4 regions of the Streptomyces sp. NPDC028722 genome follow, and region 2 is predicted to be linked to each of the others. Evidence: riboswitches for the same ligand, from Rfam matches in the RefSeq annotation. Region 2 holds a riboswitch; each other region holds the start of a gene.
The links. A riboswitch is a leader RNA that binds a small molecule or an ion and turns the genes downstream of it on or off. The one in region 2 is predicted to bind cyclic di-AMP.
Positions count from the first base shown of each region.

Region 1: another riboswitch for cyclic di-AMP. It lies ahead of AB0F03_RS25505 (C40 family peptidase); the one in region 2 lies ahead of AB0F03_RS06310 (HYD1 signature containing ADP-ribosyltransferase family protein).
Region 3: another riboswitch for cyclic di-AMP. It lies ahead of AB0F03_RS05660 (transglycosylase family protein); the one in region 2 lies ahead of AB0F03_RS06310 (HYD1 signature containing ADP-ribosyltransferase family protein).
Region 4: another riboswitch for cyclic di-AMP. It lies ahead of AB0F03_RS16660 (transglycosylase SLT domain-containing protein); the one in region 2 lies ahead of AB0F03_RS06310 (HYD1 signature containing ADP-ribosyltransferase family protein).

Region 1 covers NZ_JBEZWU010000018.1:123,885-127,889, forward strand. Annotated here, with positions in the region: gene AB0F03_RS25490 (DUF397 domain-containing protein) at 1-111, opposite strand, end outside; gene AB0F03_RS25495 (helix-turn-helix transcriptional regulator) at 121-981, opposite strand; gene AB0F03_RS25500 (ATP-binding protein) at 1,196-1,654, shown strand; gene AB0F03_RS25505 (C40 family peptidase) at 1,829-2,302, opposite strand; cyclic di-AMP (ydaO/yuaA leader) riboswitch at 2,305-2,442, opposite strand; gene AB0F03_RS25510 (hypothetical protein) at 2,878-3,183, opposite strand; gene AB0F03_RS25515 (ATP-dependent Clp protease proteolytic subunit) at 3,192-3,827, opposite strand.
Region 2 covers NZ_JBEZWU010000003.1:227,275-231,279, forward strand. Annotated here, with positions in the region: gene AB0F03_RS06295 (GntR family transcriptional regulator) at 1-279, shown strand, start outside; gene AB0F03_RS06300 (YdcF family protein) at 276-941, shown strand; gene AB0F03_RS06305 (hypothetical protein) at 1,209-1,754, opposite strand; gene AB0F03_RS06310 (HYD1 signature containing ADP-ribosyltransferase family protein) at 1,756-2,130, opposite strand; cyclic di-AMP (ydaO/yuaA leader) riboswitch at 2,133-2,297, opposite strand; gene AB0F03_RS06315 (hypothetical protein) at 3,254-3,763, shown strand.
Region 3 covers NZ_JBEZWU010000003.1:85,434-89,438, forward strand. Annotated here, with positions in the region: gene eno (phosphopyruvate hydratase) at 24-1,313, opposite strand; gene AB0F03_RS05660 (transglycosylase family protein) at 1,654-2,379, opposite strand; cyclic di-AMP (ydaO/yuaA leader) riboswitch at 2,384-2,563, opposite strand; gene AB0F03_RS05665 (transglycosylase family protein) at 2,746-3,843, opposite strand; gene AB0F03_RS05670 (cytochrome P450) at 4,005-4,005, opposite strand, start outside.
Region 4 covers NZ_JBEZWU010000009.1:106,655-110,659, reverse strand. Annotated here, with positions in the region: gene AB0F03_RS16665 (polyprenyl synthetase family protein) at 232-1,242, opposite strand; cyclic di-AMP (ydaO/yuaA leader) riboswitch at 1,763-1,945, shown strand; gene AB0F03_RS16660 (transglycosylase SLT domain-containing protein) at 1,949-2,437, shown strand; gene AB0F03_RS16655 (HAD-IIB family hydrolase) at 2,472-3,284, opposite strand; gene AB0F03_RS16650 (FAD-dependent oxidoreductase) at 3,469-4,005, opposite strand, start outside.

The DNA of each region.
Region 1 (4,005 bases), on a different contig from region 2:
CGGCCGGGCCGTCTCCACGCAGTTGTTGGCGCCCGTGCTGTAGCTGCTGCGCAGCCAGCGCACGTCGCGCAGGTCGGTACTGGCAGGGATGCTCCGAGGCGGTGCGGGCATGGTGCCTCCTTACGCGCCGTCACCTATTGCGGCGATGTAGTCCAACGAGTCCTCGGGGGAAAGGGCGTGGAACTGAAGGGCGTGGAAGGCCTCGGTGTAGGCCACCAGGTCTTCTTTCCGTTCCAGGTAGAGGCTACTCGTCAACTGGTCGAGAACGACTACATCCAGATCGGAAGTGCTCGGAAATGAGAAGATAACGAAAGGCCCGGTGAGGCCGATATGCGCCCCGGCACTGAAGGGCAGGATCTGGAGCCGTACCTGGGGCAGCGAGGCGGCCTCCATCAGCCGCTGCAGCTGACGGGCCATCACCCGGGGACCACCGACCTCGCGGCGCAGCACCGCCTCGTCCAGTACGGCGCTCAGCGTCGGCGGCGGGTCCACGCGTAACACGTCCTGCCTGGCCAGACGCACCTCCACCAGCGTGTCCAACCGGTCCTCGTCCAGGTCCTTCACGGCCGCCCGGGTGACCGCGCGGGCGTACTCGGCCGTCTGGAGCAGGCCCGGTACGACCGTGGTCTCCAGGGTGCGCATGGCGCTCGCCTGCGACTCCAGGCTGATGAAGTCACGGTAGGTGGGAGGGAGTTCCCCGCGGTAGGCGTGCCACCAGCGGTTGCGGCCACCCGCGTCCTGCGACCCCGCCAGCATCAGCAGCAACTCGCGCAGGTGTCCGTCGTGGACCCCGTAGGCGTCCAGCAGCAACCGCAGATCGGCCGGTTTCACGCCGCTGGCGCCGGTCTCGATGCGGCTCACTTTCGACTGGTGCCAGCCGACGAGCCGGGCCGCCTCACCACTGGTGAATCCGGCACCGGTACGCAGCCTGCGCAGTTCGGCGCCCAGTTTCCGACGGCGCACTGCCGGACCGTTCTGCATGGGCTCCTCCTTACTCCTTCCGGGCCGCCCACATACGGTTTCGCAGCGCGGAGTTCACCGCTTCGAGCGACAGATATATGCATATCCCGGTGGATCGCTCCCCCTGACCGACCCGTTGATGGCAGTCTGGCGAACAAGCACCAGTTCCGGGACCGTACTCGAAGCATTCGCTGTATGTCGGACCGCGGTCCCGCGGGAAAGGGACGACGTCGCCATGGCAGACCATCTGGAAGCATCCATCACTCTGCCGAGCGATCCCGCCTCGGTCCACGCGGCCCGCTCCTACGTCGTGGGCACCCTCGCGGAGTGGGGCCTGCCGTCGGACACCGAAACGGCCGACACCGTGCGGCTCATCGTCTCGGAGCTGGCCACCAACGCCGTGCAGCACACCTTCGGCCAGTCACCCACCTTCACGGTCGACATCGCACTGGACCGTGACGAACACCTGCGGATCGGCGTCACGGACAGTCATCCCCGCTTCCCGAAGAGACTGCCCGCCGCCGTGCAGCAGGACAACGGCCGCGGCATGGTCATCATCCGCTGGCTCACCGCGGAGCACGGCGGCAGGCTCCGTGTCCGCCCCACCCGTGAGGGCGGCAAGACGGTCTGCATCGAACTTCCGTGGACGGTCCCGGCCGCCCCGTTACCGGCAGGCGGACCGCAGGAGCCCTGAGCATCGCGTCCTGGCCGCACGGCCGGCTCCGCCGGAGGATGTGTCGGCCCCGGGCCGCCCGCGGTGGCGGGCGGGCACCGGGGCGGCGCTACGGCGCTCGGAGCGGGACCGGAGCGGGACCGGCGCCGGCCGTTCGCCGGAGCCGGGGCCGGGCGCTCTCGCTCCGCGGCCGGGTCAGCTGACCCGGCCGTACCAGACGCTCCTGGTCCAGATCTTCTGAAGCCTCACCACGTCACCGGTCCTCGGGGCGTGCCAGATCTTTCCGTGGCCCGCGTAGATGCCGACGTGGTACACGTTGGAACCCGAGTGGAAGAACACCAGGTCGCCCGCCTTGCGGCTGCGGGCGGAGATGTGGTGGGTCTTGTTGTACTGCTGCGCGGCGGTGCGCGGCAGCTTCTTGCCCACCTTCTTGAAGGAGTAGAAGGTCAGCCCCGAGCAGTCGAACCTGCGCGGGCCCGTGGCGCCCCACTTGTACGGTGCACCTTTCTTGGAGGCCGCGACCTTGAGTGCCTTCGTCGCCATCGTCGCGGCGGACGCGTCGGTGGCGAGGCCGGGCACGGCGATCGAGCCGCCTACAGCGGCGAGGGTGAGGGCCGAGGCCGTGCCGGCTCTGGCCATCAGTGACGGGACACGATTGAGCGCAGTCATGCGCAACCCTTCGTCAGCCGCCTGTGAAGGATGACCTGTCGGATTCGGGCTGGCGAAGTTGCCCGGCCGTGTTGCCACGGCTTCACCCCAAGGGCGGCTCGGAACCCCGCCCGTCCGCGTCGAGCGGACGAACATGTGTTCCGGCGACCCGTCTTGCCTGGGTCCTCCACTCCTGCCGATCCACTCCTGTCGACCGGTCATCCGGGCGGCGGCAGGACTCGGCGTCCGCCCGGATCGCCCCGCCGCGGTGGCGGGGTCTTGTCGTCAGTCAGGGATCTTGACCTACAACTGTCGTAAAATCCCAACGGAATCGGGGATTTGTGGTGTTACTCACCACTCACCCGTTCGGGTGGACATCGCTGTGTTCGAGGCATCGTCAGGACCCGTGCGTAGCCCCGGACCTGGGGCTAAACGCTCTTCGGCACACACCCGACCCACATGCCGCACAAGTCGGGAAGCCCGAAAATCATTCCGGATATCCACCGGACGGTCGTACCTCGTTCGGACCGTTTCGAGTCCGCCGCGAACGGCAAGCGCCGACACGGGGACCCCGGCAGGCCGGCCGGGTGTCCGCCTCAGCCGACGGCGTCGGGCGGGAGCGCGACGCGAGCGGTACGGCGCTCACCGTCCAGCACGCGCAAGGCGCGTGCCAGCGTGCCCCCGTGCAGCTCCGTCTCGCCCCGCTGGTGCATCACCTCGAGCGCGTCCCTCAGCTCTGCCGCCTTGCGCACCAGGGCCTGCGCCGCGCGCAGCCCGTGGTACGTGTCCCCGGGCCGGGCCGGATTGACGCGGCCCAGCAGGTCGGCCGCCTCCAGATAACGGTCGATCAGGTCGCCCTCGGCGCGGGTCAGCGCGGGCAGCGGCGGCAGCTCCGGCTGCATCGGGGGGCTCACCTCGCGTCGGGTGCGCCGGGCGCGTCCCGGCGGCTGGGCACGATGTGGTCCACCAGGCCGTAGGCCAGGGCCCCGGGGGCGTCCAGGAACAGGTCCCGCGCCAGATCCTCGTGCACCTGCCCGGCCGTGCGCCCCGTGTGCCGGACGAGCATCTCCGCCAGCAGCGCGCGGACCCGGTCCAGCTCCTCGGCCTCGACGAGCAGGTCGCTGGGCCGGCCGCGCACCGGCTCGGGCAGTCCGGGCTGCTCGATCAGCATGCGCGCGCCGGGCAGCGCGTACCGCTTGCCCGGGGCGCCGGCCGCGAGCAGCACCGCGGCGGTGGAGGAGGCCTGTCCCAGGCAGTACGTCGCCACGTCGCAGCTGATGTAGCGCATGGTGTCGTAGATCGTGGTCATGGCGTGGAAGGGCCCGCCCGGCGAGTTGATGTACAGCGTGATGTCCCGGTCCGGGGCCGCGTGTTCGAGGTACATGAGCTGCGCCGTCACGTCGCTCGCGGCGACGTCGTCGGCCGGGGTGCCGAGGAGGACGATCCGGGACTCGAAGAGCTTCCCGTACGGGTCGAGCGTGCGGGCGCCGCCGCCCGTGCGCTCGGTGAACCCGGGCAGGACATGGCGGGCGGACGGTCGGGACATGGGCACACCCCTCTCGCGGTGGACCGGCTCCGGTCCACTCTCTGTGAAAAATGTACAGGACGTACAGAGCGGGGGAGGTGTGTGCCGGTGGACACGCCGCCCGCCGCGGCGGGGTCCGGGGCGGCGGGCCGCGGCTGCCGGGCAGGCCGGCCCCGCGGGGATGCCCCGTAAGCTGGTG
Region 2 (4,005 bases):
CCGGCCGGCAAGGGCGGCGGGTTCCGCGTGCTGTACGACGCGGGCTACGAGATCGATCACATGCGAGAGACGCTGTTTGCCCGGGTCCCCACCACTGACGAAGTGCAGCTCTTGCAGCTTGCGCCCGGCGAGTGGGTCGTAGAGCTACACCGAACGACCTTCACGGCCGATGGCACGGTGGTCGAATTTGCTTTGGGCGTGCATGCGGCGACGCGCTTCTCATGGACGTACGACTTCAAGGTTCCAGACTCGGCGGCGGAAGGCGGAACAGGGAAGTGATCTCGCAGCAGTCCTGGTCGGACGCTCAGCGTCTCTGGGACTTCCAGCAGATGGGGCACGAAGTGCGTCCGTGTTCGGTAGCCATCGGCCTAGGGAGCCATGATCTCGGGGTGGCCGACACCACGGCGGACCTCTTCCACCGTGGCATGGCGCCGCTCATCGTCTTCACCGGGGCGACCAGCAGAACGACGCAGGAACGGATGCCTCGCGGTGAGGCTGAGCACTACCGCGAGCGCGCTGTCGAGCTGGGGGTGCCGGCTGCCGCCATCCTTGTCGAGCCAAGGGCCCGGAACACCGGCGAGAACATCCGGTTCTCTCGCGCGCTTCTCGAAGAGCGACAGGTGCCTGTTTCATCCGTCCTCTTGGTCAGCAAGCCCTACGAGGAACGGCGCGCGTACGCGACGGCACGCAAGCTGTGGCCCACCGTCGAATGGGTGAGCACGTCCACTCTTATGGGGTTCCGCGACTACGTCGACTCGATTAGGGACCCACGGCTTGTGGTGGACATGCTGGTCGGCGCTCAGCAACGACTCATGATCTACCCCCGCCAGGGGTTCATGATCGAGCAGGAGACTCCGAGGGACGTCGAGGCGGCTTACGAGCGTCTCCGTGACGCCGGTTTCACGAGCCGACTCGCCCCGGAGACGACCCATCGTGCCTGATGAGGCGCGGTGAGTCCGTCTCAGTTTCCGTCTCGTTCAGCCCCGTCCACCCTCGTTCACTGAAGTACGCGCCCCGCTCCGGGGTACTGCGCTGAACAAGGATGAACGGCCCCGGATCAGCCCCTGACCGGCCCGGACAAACCTGCAAAGCGAGTTACGCTGGTTCATTCCAGTTACGGCCTCTGCCTGCCTGGCCAGGCACACCAGAAGGGCGGCATGCGGAACGGGTGCCGCCCCGCCTGCTGCCGAGGCGACCAAGGCAGGCGATCACTTCTTCCGTTCACGGGCTACGTTGGATACCTTTTCGCCAGTGACTGCGATACGCGTTGATGATGATTTTGTGGTGCGCAGCGCTTCCCTTGCCCATTCAAGGGCGGCGTCACGCGTCTTTAGCGTGACGATAACCCTGCGACTTCCAGCAGCCATAACCGACCATCCTCTACGCGTTTTGAGCACAGTGAGATTTCGCTTAGATGCACCCTTGCTGGTCCGCAAGCGAACTTTTGCGCGATTGCTGCTTTTCGCGCTCTTCATCTTCGGGCTGCGGGCGGCAATCCATTTTCTCGCGAATGCTTTTGCGCTGATTGTTTCTGGCGAGAATTCCTTTTGCTGCGCGATGGTGGCCACTTCGGGGACAGGGAATTCACCTAGCTCGCTACCCCCTACCGAAGTGCTGGCATCTGCGTAGCCCAAACGCCCGTCCGCAAATTGCTCCACCTTGCGGACCTCGTAACCGTCCTCGCCGATTTCACTCCAGATAATCACTGGGTCATCGGGAGATGTGTGATGCCAAGCAACCTTGAGGTAACGCATGTTAATTCATTCCCCAGTCCTTGATCCGTCCCGTCAGGTCGAGCGGATCGGTTCCGGGTACCACGTACACATGGGCCCGTCCAAAGCGTACTGTCAGTCCGGTCGTCTCGATCTGGATGAAGTGAGTGAACTTGGCTGCACAGTACGGTATCCGCACGAGAGCCTGGGACAGGTGGGAGCCGGTCAGGCTACCTGGGGCGATGTCCGTCAGGTACTGGCCGTCTCCGTGTCGGGCGTCCTTCGAGTTCTTACTCCGGAGGGAAGGAAGCAGGAGTCGACTCTCAAGGATCCTGCGCTGACCCTCTTCGGTCGTGTAGTGGAAGAGGTACGCAGGGTGGTCGACAGCGCCTGCGGCGTCATCAACGTTCTGGGGCACGGAAGACCTTTCGCCACCGCCTGCGAAAGATGACCTGTCGGGTTCGGGCTGGCGAAGTCCCGGCCGCACTCAACGGCTTCACCCCAAGAGAGGGGATGAACCTCTCGTTACGCTTGGGTCTTCCGCTCCTGCCGGTCCGCATGTGAGTGACCTAGCACCCGTACGGCGGCAGGACTCGGCGTCCGCACAGGCTGCCCCTTCCCGGTGATGGGGCCCGATGTCGCCCCAAATTCTACCAGTGGCAGTGGAGTTGACACCCACGACGCCAGTGGGGACTGGGCGAAGCGCGGAGGCCGAAGGCCCTGGGCTGTCGGGTCGCCCGTGGGCCGCCGCAGGGTGGCCCTCAGCGGCCGACAACACCATCGGCCACCGTTCCAACACAGACCAGCTCTGCATCCACGTCGATCCTGTGAGGTCGCTCGGGCCCGACGTCGCTTCTTCACTAAGGGCGACGTCCGAGCCGCCATGTCGCCGCAGCTTCGATGCTTAGAATGCCTGCGGTGATCCCCTCGGTATCTAGATGGGGCATCCATGGGGCACCGGACGTCGGCCAGCGGAAAAGTTGAGGTAGGTCGGCGCTTGCTACGTGTAAAACCTGTCGGTCGTGCCCTAGGGCCGTCTATGGCGGCGGCCGATCGGCCTCGGCCGCCGCGGTGGTGTGGCGGTGGCGCCAAGAGGTCCTCACTCCCCAGTCGGCGACGCGCTGACGGCAGTCGTTGACGGCAACAAGCGTGCACTTCGCCGAACGTCGGTGAGCCTTCGTGCACTTCGCCGGCGAGGTCTGAGCCACGAGAACTAGGCCACTGAGCCGGCGGGATGAACCCCTAATTCCGTGCGCCAGTCATCATGCCAAGGCTCCCACGACTCGCCACCACTGCGGAGAGGCCCGACCCCGGCGGCGCATAAGGCAGGGCCGGTTTTCGTCGCGTGTGCGACGCACTCTTTGCCGCCTTCCAGCCGCCTCTGGTGCAAATCATCACGAACGGTACTTATTGGAGTTCGGATCTTAAGGGCCCTGCCCAACGTTAGGATTACAATTACGGGTTCCACTCAGTCACCTCGCGCCCTGATGACATCGGCCAAAACAGCCCGATGTGTGCGCTGACACAAGTACCCTACTGGCATGCCGCACTTCGACACCGTATGGCCAGTTGCATCATTTGTATTCGGTGCAGCTCTTGCGCAGCTCAATTCTTCCCTCGCCGAGAAGCGACAGAACGCGCGAGAGAGAGAAGCAAGGGAATATGAAACGAGCAAGGCTTTCCTTGAAGGAAAAAAGAACTTCGAGATACAAGTCCTATCTGACGTCTATGGAACGCTTAACAAGCTGAGGGCGGCGGCAGATGCGCTTGCGAGATGGCACCGGAGTCACGAGGGCGACAGAGACTCAAGCGCAGCGGAAGAGTTGTGCTCTCGCCTACAGTCGGAGGCTGCGGAGGTGTGGCGCTTGAATGAATTGCTGTTTGATGATGAGCTCAATGAGCTCGTCACTGAATCGATGTCTCGCGAACTATTCCCTGACGGGCCTAGAGTAATACCGGCTCAAGAGGTGCTGGAGGGTTACGGCGACAGCATTTGGGACGCTCATGCTGCTGTGGCCGAAAAACTGAAAAAACTTTATACTTCAAGTTAGGTCAGAGACGTCGGGCGACGTCAGGGGTGTCTTCACTCCCCAGTCGGCGACGCACTGACGGCAGTCGTTGACGGCAACAAGCGTGCACTTCGCCGTACCCCGGAAAGCCTTCGTGCACCTCGCTGGCGAGGTCTGAGCGACGAGAACTAGGCCACTGAGCTGGCGGAGCGAACTCCTAAAGCGGGTGTCGCAGGTTCGAATCCTGCCGGGGGCACCAGGCAAAAGAGCACCTACGGATCTCC
Region 3 (4,005 bases), 140 kb from region 2:
TACTGGTCCGCGGAGCGCTGTGCCTACTGGTCCGCGGAGCGGAACCGGGGGAAGGCCGAGCGGCCCGCGTACACCGCGGCGTCGTCGAGGATCTCCTCGATGCGCAGCAGCTGGTTGTACTTGGCGACGCGCTCGGAGCGGGCCGGGGCGCCGGTCTTGATCTGGCCGCAGTTGGTGGCGACGGCCAGGTCGGCGATGGTGACGTCCTCGGTCTCGCCGGAGCGGTGGGACATCATGCACTTGTAGCCGCTGCGCTGGGCCAGCTCGACGGCGTCGAGGGTCTCGGTCAGCGAGCCGATCTGGTTCACCTTGACCAGCAGGGCGTTGGCGGCGCCGTCCTCGATGCCCCGGGCGAGGCGCTCGGGGTTGGTGACGAACAGGTCGTCACCGACGAGCTGGACCTTGTCACCGAGCTGGTCGGTGATGGTCTTCCAGCCCTCCCAGTCGTCCTCGAACAGCGGGTCCTCGATGGAGACCAGCGGGTACGCCTCGACCAGCTCGGCGTAGTACTCGGTCATCTCCTGGGCGGAGCGGGACTTGCCCTCGAAGGCGTACGAGCCGTCCTTGTAGAACTCGGAGGCGGCGACGTCGAGGGCCAGGGCGATCTGCTCGCCGGGGGTGTAGCCGGCCTCCTTGATCGCCTCGAGGATGAGGTCGAGGGCCTCGCGGTTGGAGCCGAGGTTCGGGGCGAAGCCGCCCTCGTCGCCGAGACCGGTGGACAGGCCCTTGCTCTTCAGGACCTTCTTCAGCGTGTGGTAGACCTCGGTGCCCCAGCGCAGGGCCTCGGAGAAGGACTCCGCGCCGATCGGGGCGATCATGAACTCCTGGATGTCCACGTTGGAGTCGGCGTGCGAGCCGCCGTTCAGGATGTTCATCATCGGCACCGGCAGCAGGTGCGCGTTCGGGCCGCCCAGGTAGCGGAAGAGCGGCAGGTCGCTGGCCTCGGAGGCGGCGTGGGCGACGGCGAGCGAGACGCCGAGGATGGCGTTGGCGCCGAGGGAGCCCTTGTTGTCGGTGGCGTCCAGGTCGAACATGGCCTGGTCGATCAGGCGCTGCTCGGTGGCGTCGTAGCCCACCAGCTCCGGGCCGATCTGCTCGATCACGGCGAGGACGGCCTTCTCGACGCCCTTGCCCTGGTAGCGGTTCGGGTCACCGTCGCGCAGCTCGATGGCCTCGAAGGCGCCGGTCGAGGCGCCGGACGGAACGGCGGCACGACCCGTGCTGCCGTCGTCGAGGCCGACCTCGACCTCGACCGTGGGGTTGCCTCGGGAGTCCAGGATTTCCCGGGCTACGACGACGTCGATGGACGGCACGAGCATCTCCTTCTTGGATGTGACGCTGGAAGTGCGGGGCTGGGTGCCTTACGGCTGTGCCTTGCGACTAGAGCCTAACCGTCCCGGGGGCGTCGGCCACCGACCGACCGTCCCGTGGACAAGGCGACCGTACCTTTTGTTTGTTGCCGAAACAAAGGGGATCGGCGAAAAGGGGCCGGGACGGAGGGGAAAGGGCGGCGGGCAGAAAAAAGCCCCGCCGCGGTGCGTACGGGGGAACACGCACCGGGGCGGGGAGCCCGTGGGGACGGGGACCCCCTCACGGGGCCCTCGGTATGCGGGCCGGGTGTGAGGGGGCTGTGGCTCCGTGCGGAGCCGGGGGTCACTTCAGGTGCAGCTGCTGACCCGGGTAGATGAGGTTGGCGTCCTGGACGATGTCCTTGTTCAGCTCGAACAGCTTCGCCCAGCCGCCCTGCACGTGGTGCGCGGTGGCGATGGAGCTGAGGGTGTCGCCGGTGACGACCTTGTACTCGCCGTCGCCCTTCTTGACCGTCTTGCCGGTCGGGGTGGTGACGGTCTTGCTCTTGTTCTGGCTCTGGCTCGGCGCCTGGCTCGGGGCCTGGCTCGCGGACGCGGCCGGGCGCTCGGCGGAGCGGGAGGCGGTCTGCTGGTCGGTGGAGCGGGTGGTGGTACCGGCCGAGTCCGGGGTGGTGCTCGGGGCGGAGCCGCTGGAGGACGCGCCCGACAGGCCCGTGCCGCAGACCGGCCAGGCGCCCTTGCCCTGCGCGGCCAGGACCTTCTCGGCGACGGCGATCTGCTGCGCCTTGCCGGCCCGGTCGGCGGTGGCGGCGTACTGCGTGCCGCCGTACGCGGCCCAGGTGGAGGCGGAGAACTGAAGACCGCCGTAGTAGCCGTTACCGGTGTTGATGGCCCAGTTGCCGCCGGACTCGCACTGGGCGACGGCGTCCCACTCGGAGGTGGTGGCGGCGGAGGCGGTGCCGGTCGCCATCAGCGGGGCGGCGACGGCGGCGCCGGTGACACCGGCGAGCGTGATGGCACGAACGGCCTTGGACGGACGACGGTGCTTGCCCTTGGCGGAAAACAGCATGAATCTATCCCCTCACCGACGCCTGCGAGGTGAGCTGTCGGGTTCGGGCCGGTTGAGTTGCCCGGCCGCACCTCTCGCTGTCACGCGAGGTGCGGCTTCACCCCCAGCCGGTGCCAGCCTCTTCGACTGCTGGTCCCGGCACTTACCTTGGGTCCCCCGCTCCTGCCTGCGGCGCTTGACGCGACGACTGTTCCCGGGCAACCGCTGGCAGGATTCGGCGTTGCGACTGCCGGGGCTCGTGGTGACGAGCGATCTCGACCGTAGACACGTGATCGACGGAATTTCAAAGACGATCAGGGCTTCTGAGACTCATCCCACACTTTCGCCAAAACGGACATCAAGCGCCAAATGAGGCGTCAACTCTCGCTATTTCGCGTCCGTTTCGTACCCGACTTCGAGGGTCTGACCGGCACTGATGTGGTTCGGGTCGGTGCCTATGGCCTTCTTGTTGCCGGCGTAGAGCGCCCGCCAGCCGCCGTCGACGTCAAGGGAGTCGGCGATGGAGGCGAGGGTGTCACCCTCGTGGACGGTGTAGGCGTCCGACTCCCGGGAGGCGTGGCGGCCGGACAGTGCGGGACTTTGACCGTTTGTCACGGTTTCGTCCGCACTCGTGCCGCGGTGGCGCCCGCCGGCGTCCAGGCTGCCGGTGTCGACCAGACTCCAAGAACCGGCGGCCTGTTGGGGATTGTCCGGATTGCCGGTGTCGGGGGTGGCCGTGGCCGAGCTGTCGGCACCCTGCGGGGTTCCGGCGTCCGACGGAGTGGACTTGTCGGACTCGGGAGTTTTGGTCCCGGTGGCCTTGCCGGTGCCCTTGTCCGGTTTCGCGGTCGGCGTGGTGGCCGGGGCCGAGGAGGAACCGGAACCGGAACCGGAGCCGGTGTGCGAGCCGGCACCGGTGGAGGACGGCGAATCCGGCGAGCCGGACGTGCCGGACGTGTCGGAAGTACCGGAACTGCCGGACGTACCGGCCGATCCCGGCGAGCCGGTCGAGTCCGAGGTGCCGGTCGAACCTCCGGATCCGCCGGTGTCACCGGAACCGCCGGTGCCGCCGGTGCCGCCGACGCCGGTGTCGACGTCCACGGAGCCCGAGTTCGAGGTCAGCCCGGACAGCAGGGCGCAGGTGGCCCACGGAGTGGTGCCCTTGGCGGCGAGGATCTTCTCGGCGACGGCGATCTGCTGGGAGCGGCTGGCCTGGTCGGCGCTGGCCGCGTACTGGCTGCCGCCGTACTTGGCCCAGTCGTCCTGCGAGATCTGGAGGCCGCCGAAGTACCCGTTGCCGTTGTCCGCGCTCCAGGAGCCGCCGCTCTCGCATTCGGCCACCTTGTCCCAGGTGGTGCCGTCGGCCGCGTGGGCGCTCGCGGCGCCGAGGAGCGGAATGGCGATGGCGGAACCGGTCACGCCGGCCGCGACGAGGAGGGCCGGAGCCTGACGGGGGCGACGGTGTCGGCCGTTCCCGGAGAGCATGCAGGAGCCTTTCGAGCGACAGCAGGACCGGCGGCGAACGGTGCCCGCCGCGTTGAGGGGTGAACGTATCGGCAGACGATCACTTGTCACAAGTTAATGCCGCACAGATCACGTGAAGATCACAAAGTTGAACGTCTGTCATTTCCGTGGCGCGGTGGGCCT
Region 4 (4,005 bases), on a different contig from region 2:
GTCGTCGGCGGCGGCTGTCCTCGCGCTGGTCCACCTGAGCCGCCATTCTCACCCGAATCGGTGAGGAGTGGTGATGTGCGTAGTGACCATCTGACCAAATCGGCCACGCGGAAGCGTCAGCCCTCGGGGCCAACTCCGTGTACGCCTGCGGTATGACATACGAAGGCGGCATCTCCCCCGACCCGTAGGGGTCGTGCGGGAAGACGCCGCCCGAAGAGGTGTCCGGCCGGTTCAGCCGGCGCGGTGCACCACCGCGTCGCACAGCTCCAGCAGCGCCGCCTTGGCGTCGCACTCCCGCAGCGGCGCCAGCGCGGCCCGCGCCTCCTCCGCGTACCGCACGGTGTCCCGGCGGGCCTGCTCCAGTGCGGGGTGCGCGCGCAGCGCGGTCAGTGCCTCGGCGTGCCGGGCGTCGTCGCTGAGGTCGGAGTCCAGCAGCTCGCACAGCGCGAGGTCCTCGGACCGGCCCAGCCGGGCGGCCCGTTCGCGCAGCCGGAGCACGGGGAGGGTGGGGATGCCCTCGCGCAGGTCGGTGCCCGGGGTCTTGCCGGACTCGTGGGAGTCGGAGGCGATGTCCAGGACGTCGTCGGCGAGCTGGAAGGCGACGCCGAGCCGTTCGCCGTACTGGGTGAGCACGTCGACGACCCTTTCGTCGGCGCCGGACATCATCGCGCCGAACCGGCACGACACCGCCACCAGGGAGCCGGTCTTGCCGCCGAGCACGTCCAGGTAGTGCTCGACCGGATCGCGGCCGTCCGAGGGACCCGCGGTCTCCAGGATCTGGCCGGTGACCAGCCGTTCGAACGCGAGGGCCTGCACCCGGACCGCCTCGGGGCCGAGGTCGGCGAGGATCTGGGAGGCGCGGGCGAAGAGGAAGTCACCGGTGAGGACCGCGACGGAGTTGCCCCAGCGCGTGTTGGCGCTGGCCACGCCGCGCCGCACGGCCGCCTCGTCCATGACGTCGTCGTGGTACAGCGTGGCCAGATGGGTCAGCTCCACGACCACGGCGGACGGGACGACACCCGGCGCGTAGGGGTCGCCGAACTGTGCCGCGAGCATCACGAGCAGCGGCCTGAACCGCTTCCCACCGGCCCGTACGAGGTGCTGCGCGGCCTCCGTGATGAACGGGACCTCGCTCTTGGTGGCCTCGAGCAAGCCTTCCTCGACAGCCGTCAATCCGGCCTGGACATCGGCTTCCAGAGCCTGGTCCCGCACGCTCAGCCCGAACGGCCCGACGACGGTCACGAGGGGTCTCCTGTCTGCTGCTGTCTGCTGGCGATCACACGGTTTGTCGATAGGTCGCTGCCCTCACTCAACTCAGCGTATCCGGTCCTCTTTCGATCACCGATAGCGCCCACCGGTCCAGCCTGGGCGGTATCGGATCAGACCAGACATGAGTCTGATCGGGTGGTAACAACGGACATTTATCGACTTAACGGCTATTCATATATCGTTCCGTGACCCCTCCACTCCTTCCGCCGGACCCCGGGGCGGGAATGCGTCAATTCCCTCTTGTCTGTTTTGCAGTGTTTTGCCTTTTCGTGAGTTGGGTCACGCGGCGTCCCGGCCGGTCCCCGCTCCCGCGCCCTCCCGAACCCTTGCCCCGTGGGTGAGTTGAGGATTGGCAGCCGCAAAGGATCAAGCACCCCATACGGCGTCGATCAAGGTCAAATAGTGCGTTGTGTGAATCTGGCACTTGTTCCCGACATGTGCTCTCGCATACGTTCCCGGCCGTCGGGCGGACGCCTAATCCTGCCGCCGCCCGCACCACCCATCGACGAACCCATTCGTACGGCAGGAGCGGGGGACCCAGGTAAGCCGCCGGGCCGGAACGGCACACGCCGCGCCGGAACGGCTAGGGGTGAAGCCGTGCCTCCTCCAGGGCACGGCCGGGCGCCTCCCCGCCCGAACCCGACAGCTCACCTCGCAGGCGTAGGAGAGGAACTTCCCCATGTCTGCCGCCGTTCAGCACCGCCGTTCCCGCAACAGCCGCCTCGTCCGCGCCCTCACCGCCGTGGGCACCGGCGCCGCCGTCCTCGCCCTGCCGCTCATCGGCGCCACGAGCGCCGCCGCGGCCCCCGCCACCGCCGCGACGGCCGCCGCCACCCCCGCCGGCTACCCGAACACCCTCGACGGCTGGATCCGCGAGTCGCTCGCGATCATGGCCCAGAAGGGCATCCCGGGCACCTACAACGGCATCTACCGCAACATCATCCGCGAGTCGTCGGGCAACCCGGCGGCCATCAACCTGTGGGACTCCAACGCGGCCGCGGGCATCCCGTCCAAGGGCCTGCTCCAGGTCATCGACCCCACCTTCAAGGCCTACCACGTGGCCGGGACGTCGTTCGACATCTACGACCCGGTCGCGAACATCACCGCCGCCTGCAACTACGCGGCCGCGCGGTACGGCTCGATCGACAACGTGTTCGGCGCGTACTGACCGGCACCGGCGGCGGGCGCTGCTGACGTCCCGGTCAGTCGGCCGGGAACAGTCTCTCGAGGACGACGGCGACGCCGTCGTCCTCGTTGGACGAGGTGACCTCGTCCGCGACCGCCCTGAGCTCGGCGTGGGCGTCGGCCATCGCGACGCCGTGGGCCGCCCAGTCGAACATCGGGATGTCGTTGGGCATGTCACCGAAGGCGACGGCCCGTCCGGCGCCGATCCCCAGCCGCTCCGCGGCCAGCGCGAGCCCCGTCGCCTTGGTCACCCCGCTCGGCTGGAGCTCCACGGTCCCCGGCCCCGACATCGTGACCGTCGCCAGCGAGCCCACCACCGCGCGCGCCACGGCCGCCAGCTCGTCGTCCGACAGCTCGGCATGACGCAGCAGCACCTTGCTGATGGGCGCGCGCCACAGGTCGTCCCGCCGGCCGACCCGCAGCGCGGGCAGCGTCGGATGCGGCATCCGGTAGCCGGGCTCGATGAGCGTGAGCCCGTCCACGCCGTCCTGGTCGACCGCCGCGAAGACCTGCCCCACCTCCGCCTCGATCTTGCCGAGCGCGGTCTCCGCCAGCTCCCGGTCCAGCCGGACCGACCACAGCAGGCGGCCGGCCCCGGCGTCGTAGAGCTGCGCGCCCTGCCCGCACACCGCGAGCCCCGTGCAGCCCAGGCCCGCCAGGAGCGGCCGTACCCGCGGGGCCGGGCGGCCCGTCACCACGAGGTGGCTGGCTCCGGCCCGCGCCACCCGCGCGAGCGCGGCGAGCGACCGGTCGGAGACGGTGTCGTCGCCGCGCAGCAGCGTCCCGTCCAGGTCGGTGGCGATCAGGGCGTACGCGGGGGTGGGTGCCATGATCAGAGAATACGGATCCCGCACCCCGCCGACTCACCTCGTTCTCCTGGCACTTACGTGCTGACCGGCCCCGACCGGCCGGTTCCGGCCGGTCCCCGCGGGCCCTTCGACCGTGCTCCCCGGCGGCTCCGGCACGGCCTGCCCGGACGGCGGCGGAACGGGTGACGGAACCGGACGGAACGCCTCACCCGTGAGCCGCCGCCAGGTGCCTCGCCAGCCGCGGGGAGGCGAACTCCGTACCGCAGACGAAGCGCATCACCGGGCCGTACGAGGACGCCGCCGGCAGGCCGGTGAAGTACAGGCCCGGCACGGAGGAGACGTAACCGGGGCCGAGCCTCGGAGTGCCGCGGCTCACCGCGAGCCGGGTGCGCAGTCCGTGGCCGAGGAAGTCCATCGCCGCTACGTCGACGCGGTAGCCGGTGGCGGCGATGACGTGGTCGGCGGTGAGCCGCTCGGTCCGCCCGGCGTGGGTGCGGACGGTGACCACGGGGCTGCCGTCCCGGGCCTCGGCGCCCACCACCCGCTCGACGTCCCGCACCCGCACACCCTTCTCGAAGCGCTCGCGCAGCCACCAGGCGCCGAGCGGACCGAGGACCCGGCGGACCAGGTAGTGGCGGGTGGGCTCGGGCAGGAAGCGGTAGGGGTGCGGGTGATGGCTGAGCGCCCACAGCGACCAGGCGCGGCCGAACGGGGACCGCGGCCGGAACGCCGGCTGCTGCCA